Regions from separate parts of the Blautia liquoris genome, predicted to be linked through region 1. Evidence: predicted binding sites of a transcription regulator. Region 1 holds the regulator's gene; the other holds the start of a gene.
The links. Region 1 encodes HrcA, which represses chaperone genes, less so after heat shock. Its sites were predicted from a motif close to TGTTAGCACTCNNNNNNNNNGAGTGCTAACA; they were not measured.
Positions count from the first base shown of each region.

Region 2: the regulator HrcA is predicted to act here: its motif matches at 1,930-1,960, upstream of INP51_RS14520 (Hsp20/alpha crystallin family protein).

Region 1 is NZ_CP063304.1:459,830-463,019, forward strand. Features, by position in the region: gene uvrB (excinuclease ABC subunit UvrB) at 1-632, shown strand, start outside; gene hrcA (heat-inducible transcriptional repressor HrcA) at 817-1,881, shown strand; gene grpE (nucleotide exchange factor GrpE) at 1,932-2,597, shown strand; gene dnaK (molecular chaperone DnaK) at 2,820-3,190, shown strand, end outside.
Region 2 is NZ_CP063304.1:3,197,555-3,200,744, forward strand. Features, by position in the region: gene INP51_RS14510 (HD domain-containing protein) at 223-792, shown strand; gene INP51_RS14515 (Hsp20/alpha crystallin family protein) at 918-1,370, opposite strand; gene INP51_RS14520 (Hsp20/alpha crystallin family protein) at 1,397-1,816, opposite strand; gene INP51_RS16235 (hypothetical protein) at 2,415-2,561, opposite strand; gene INP51_RS14525 (TVP38/TMEM64 family protein) at 2,500-2,955, shown strand; gene INP51_RS14530 (DUF4886 domain-containing protein) at 2,990-3,190, opposite strand, start outside.

The DNA.
Region 1 (3,190 bases):
CGCTTACCAAACGAATGGCAGAGGATCTCACGGATTACATGAAGGAGAATGGCATCCGTGTACGCTATCTGCACTCAGACATTGATACGCTGGAGAGGACGAAGATCATCCGTGATATGCGTCTGAATGTATTCGATGTGCTGGTGGGAATCAACCTTTTACGAGAAGGACTTGATATCCCTGAAATTACTCTTGTTGCAATATTAGATGCAGATAAAGAAGGATTTCTGCGCTCAGAGACTTCCCTGATTCAAACCATAGGAAGAGCTGCCAGAAACTCGCAGGGTCATGTGATTATGTATGCAGATATGATGACCGACTCTATGAGACAGGCTATCGATGAAACAAAAAGGCGGCGCATGCTTCAGCAAAAGTATAATGAAGAACATGGAATTACACCTAAGACGATTGAAAAAGGTGTGCGTGATTTGATCAGTATCTCACAGGATGTGGCAAAAACGGAAGATCAGATGGAAAAAGATCCTGAATCTATGAGTAAGGATGAACTCGAGAAATTGATTAAAAAAGTAAAAAAGGAGATGAAGGCAGCAGCGGCGGAACTGAACTTCGAGGCCGCTGCCGGGCTTCGCGATCAGATGATTCAACTAAAGAAATATCTCGAGGAATTTTGACTTTTTTAAATAAAAACCAATAAAGGTGTTGACAAAATCAAAAGTCAGTACTATAGTAAGAACATAGATGTTAGCACTCCACAACATCGAGTGCTAACAAACCTGATAGGAGTGCAACAGCGAAACGACGTAATGTGCCAGGCATTCTGCAGGTATCAAAATCATAAGAAGGGAGCTTGGAACATTGGATTTGGATGAAAGGAAACAAAAGATTTTAAATGCGATTATCCAGACTTACCTGGACACAGGCGAACCGGTTGGATCCAGAACCATTTCCAAATATACAGACTTGAATCTGAGCTCTGCTACGATAAGGAATGAGATGTCGGATCTGGAGGAGATGGGTTACATTATGCAGCCCCATACTTCAGCCGGCCGAATTCCATCAGATAAAGGTTATCGACTATATGTCAATCAACTTATGAGGGAAAAGAACCAGGAAGTTGAAGATATCCAGCAGCTTGCGATCAAGAGAACTGACAGGCTGGAGAAGGTTCTTCAGCAGGTGGTGAGGGTTCTGGCAATGAATACAAACTATGCTACAATGATCACCGGACCTCAGATCCATAAAACCAGGCTGAAATTCATTCAGCTGTCCAAGGTCAGCGAAGAGCAGATATTAGCTGTGATTGTTGCCGAGGGAAATATGGTTAAGAATCGGATGATTCCACTGGAAGAGCCGATCAATGACGAGCAGATATTGAAATTGAATCTGATGCTGAATACACAATTAAACGGCCTGACTATGGACCAGATCAATCTCGGCATGATAACCAAATTGAAAGAAGAAGCCGGCATTCACAGCAGTGTGATTAATAATGTGCTGGATGCGGTGGCTGCTGCAATTGCTGTAGATGCTGATGATGTTCCTGTGTATACCAGTGGTACTACAAACTTTTTGAAATATCCGGAACTTGTTACAGACAGTGAGAAAGCCAGTCAGCTTCTGGGCACTTTCGAAGAAAAAGAAGTGCTGATAGATATGCTCAAAAATGTAGAAAACAGCAGTGGTGAAGATGACGAGAACAGCACAGGCATCCAGATTTATATAGGGAATGAGTCCCCGGTTCAGACGATGAAAGACTGCTCCGTTGTCACTACTACCTATGAATTAGGGGATGGAATGACGGGCACAATAGGAATTGTGGGTCCCAAACGTATGGATTACGAAAATGTGGTGGATAACCTGAAGACTTTGAAGAGTCAGCTGGATGGGATATTCAAAAAACAAAAAAAACCGGATACTTAAAAGGCGGTGGATAATAAGTGTCACAAGAAAATAAGAAAGTAGACGAGAAAATGGAGAATACCGAAAAAGACTTAACGGACATCCATAAACAAACGGATCAGATACAGACCGAATCGGATGTCCAGGAGACACCTAAGGAGACGGATCAGCCACAGGATGAGAAAACTGCGGACGATAAGAAGCAGGATCAGAAAAAAGAAACTGATGAGGAAAAGCAGGAGCTAAAAGAAGATTTAAAAGATGGTGCTAAAGAAAAAGATAAAAAGTTTTTTAAGAGAAAGAAAGACAAAAAAGACGAGAAAATTGAAGAATTGACAGATCAGCTTAAGCGCCAGATGGCTGAGTTCGATAATTTCAGAAAACGCACGGAGAAAGAAAAATCAGGAATGTATTCCATGGGTGCGAAGGATGTTGTGGAGAAAATTCTGCCAGTTGTAGACAACTTCGAAAGAGGACTTGCGACAGCATCGGATATGTCAGATCCTTTTGTCAACGGGATGAATAAAATTTATAAACAACTAACTCAAGTTATGGAAGATATGGGGGTGACTGCAATTGAAGCAGTCGGAAATAAATTTGACCCCAATCTGCACAACGCAGTGATGCATGTGGAAGATGAAGATGCAGATGAGAACGTTGTTGTAGAAGAGTTCCAAAAGGGCTATTTATATAAAGACTCTGTCGTACGCCACAGCATGGTAAAAGTGGCAAATTGATATGATACCAGGGTCAAAAGGTCCTGCGTTTCATGCTTGCATGAAAAAGCATGACCTTGGGACCCGAACAAACATGAGAAAGCAACCCGATTAGGGTGTATTTCGAATGTTTGTAGGATTACGTGAGCACAAAGTGCGGAGTAATCCGTGTATCATACATTGATATGATACCAGGGTCAAAATTCATATAGAATAATCAGGTAATCAGGAGGAATAAAAACTATGAGTAAAATAATTGGTATTGATTTAGGTACAACCAACAGCTGTGTCGCAGTGATGGAGGGTGGAAAACCAACGGTTATCACGAACACAGAAGGTGCCAGAACGACACCGTCGGTTGTAGCGTTTACAAAAACAGGAGAGAGACTTGTCGGAGAACCTGCAAAACGTCAGGCTGTTACCAATGCAGACAAGACAATTTCTTCCATCAAGAGACATATGGGAACGGATTATCGTGTTACGATTGAGGGAAAGAATTATTCACCGCAGGAGATCTCAGCGATGATTCTCCAGAAGATGAAAAGCGATGCAGAAAATTACCTCGGCGAAAAAGTAACAGAGGCAGTGATCACAGTTCCCGCTTATTTCAATGA
Region 2 (3,190 bases), 780 kb from region 1:
ACTTAATCATGATGATTTGAAAACATTGTCACATTTGAACAATATTTATGCTTCTCATTTGTTATATATGTGCACTGCTATACTTTCAGCAAAAAGATCCCCAAAGTCAGATATAGGCTAACTTTGGGGATCTTTTTGTTCCATTTCAATCAGAAATGAATTATACTAGGGATAGATACTGTCATATGCACAATCTGCAGTTATACTTTATGAGGAGTGAATATGTCTTCCGAAAAAAACCATCTGATCAATGAAGCAATCACATATGCAACCGCATGTCACGCCGGACAAGTTCGAAAAGGATCCTGTCATCCTTATATTCTTCATCCTTTGGAGACAATGCTTATCTTGTTCCATATGAACGCGGATGATAACCTGTTAATCGCTGGTGTTCTTCATGATATCGTCGAAGATACCCCCGCAACCCTGGAAGAAATATGTGACCGTTTCGGCAGTGATGTAGCTTCGTTGGTTGCTTTTCACACAGAGGATAAATCCAGAGGCTGGACAGAGAGAAAAAGTGCGGCGATTGCCTCCCTGTCTGGAGCAGGTGACCGGGAAATGATGCTAATATTAGCTGACAAGGTATCAAATCTTCGAAGCAGCATATCCGACTACAGAGAAATCGGTGAACAATTCTGGGACAAGTTCAACGCCCGCAGGGAGCAGCAGAATTGGTATTATATGAAGATGTTTGACGCATTAAAACCTATGGAATCTCACCCTGCCGCTTCCCCTTATTATCGAGAAATGAAAGACCTCTTATCTCATCTGTTTAGTGGCAGATCTTAATTTGACACTCCCCACAGCTAAAGCAGGGGGATTCTTGTTTCAACCGACACTATCTGATAAAACGAGCGGAAAGCACATCTTTACGCCTTCCGCTCGTTTATCATATCTATATAAAGAAGGGCCAATTATCCTTCAATGGCAACATATTTATTCTCTTCAATCTTTTTTTCATCCGGTTTCAGGAGTTCGACCTTTAAGATTCCATCATGAAAGGATGCTTTAATATCTTCCTGTTTCAGATTGTCACCAACATAGAAAGTTCTCTCGCAGGCACCTGCATATCTTTCACGGCGGATATACTTCCCTTCATCTTTCTTTTCTTCATCCAGATTCTTTGAAGCACTGACCTTCAAAGATCCATTCTCCAGCGAAATCTGAATTTCATCTTTTTTAAATCCCGGCAGGTCCATCTCAAGCTCATAACCCAGATCAGTTTGCCTGATATCTGTTTTCATCAGATTCTTTCCGTGATGTCCATAAAGTTTCTTCTCCGCTTTGCTAAAACTTCCGTCGTTAAACCACGGTTCAAAAAAGAAGTCATCGAATAAACTATCGTTAAAAATGCTTGGTACTATCATAAGTTTTTCCTCCTTGTAGAATGGGTTTAATCTTCAATTAATATATTTTGTTTCTGTTCCACTTGCGCTTTTTCTTCTTTTTTTGGAACCAGAAGCGTTAATGTCCCGTCTTCGAATTTTGCTTTGATGTCTTCCTGTGTTATTTGATTTCCAACATAAAAGCTTCTTCTTGCTTTTCCGGTGTATCTTTCCCTGCGAATATAGTTACCATTTTCATCTTTCTCGTCTTTCTTCGATTTGGATGAAGCCTCAATGGTAAGATAACCATCATTCAATTGCGCCTTAATGTCTTCTTTTTTAACTCCCGGCAGATCCATAGCAATCTCAAAATTGTTATCGTTTTCTTTGACATCTGTGCTCATCAGACCATTCGTCCAAAGGCTGTTTTCGAAAGGTTCCATAAAATCATCAAACATGTTTGTTCCAAAAATACTCGGCATCAACATAATTATCGCTCCCTTCTGATTAAATCTGTGATGTCTGAAATGTTACTTATTACTTTCTCGTCTTACAATCTTTATCTTTCCCTTCCTTCGTTCTAAATATGTTATAACACAATTATTAGCACTCGTCAAGAGTGAGTGCTAATAATTTCTGTGAACTTTCTGTGAAGTTATTCGTTTACCTTTTCCAATTGATAATTTTTGAGTATTCAAGTATACTAATATTTATGATACCAGGGTCAAAAGGTCCTGCGTTTCATGCTTGCATGAAAAAGCATGACCTTGAGACCCGAACAAACATGAGAAAGCAACCCGATTAGGGTGTATTTCGAATGTTTGTAGGATTACGTGAGCACAAAGTGCGGAGTAATCCGTGTATCATATGGGGTCAAAAGGTCCTGCTTTTCATGCGAGCATGAAAAAGCAGGACCTTGGAACCCGAACAAACATTTATCAGGGTCAGATGACCCCGGACAAGAAGGAGGATTTTGATGCGCTGGCTTTACTCACATCGGAAACAATTAACCATAGGTTTTATCATAATAATTACCCTTATTCTTATTCCGGTCGTCCACAATCTGAGTGTTGATGATATCATACACTATACGCCATCGTCTCCGTTTTTCGCAGCCTTGGCATTGATTGGACTATATTGTCTCAGATCAATCATCATGGCAATTCCCAACATGCTTGTCTGCATTGCCATCGGCATAATATTTCCGCCTGTCTGGGGCATTCTTATCAGCATAACAGGAATGATCTGTGAAACAACGATCAGTTATTATCTTGGAAAGAAACTCGGCGCAGAAGAAGTCACCCGGATGCTGCAGAAGAATGAGAAAGCAAAAAAGTTCTTTTCGTCTAATCAGAACAACACTACGACGACCTGCTTTATCGCTCGGATCACTCCGCTTCCCATCGGATTAACCAGCATGTTCTTTGGTGCAGCAGGAATGCCGTGGAGCAAATATATAATTGCATCAATCCTTGGCTTAAGCCCTAAGATGATTCCCTATGTACTGGCCGGGACTTCCATCGAGGGTCCTCTGTCTACAAGATTTCTGCTTCCATTTGTGATCAGCTTTGCCATCACACTGGCCGCATTTATCATTTACCAAACAGTGACGAAGACAAAATCATAGTTTCCAAACATGAAAGGCTTGACCTTCCCCCGAATCAATCAATTTCCTTTATACTGTTTTTTATTATATGAAATTCGTCTTCCGTCATTTGTTTTCCATCCTGAACTGGCGGCCGATAAGGATTCTCCATGATATTACCGCCTAAAAGATGATCGAACCAGAGTGCTGCGACGGCATATCTTCCATATAGAAGATGCATATGAAACCCATCTCTGCAAAGGCTCTTTCCACCTTC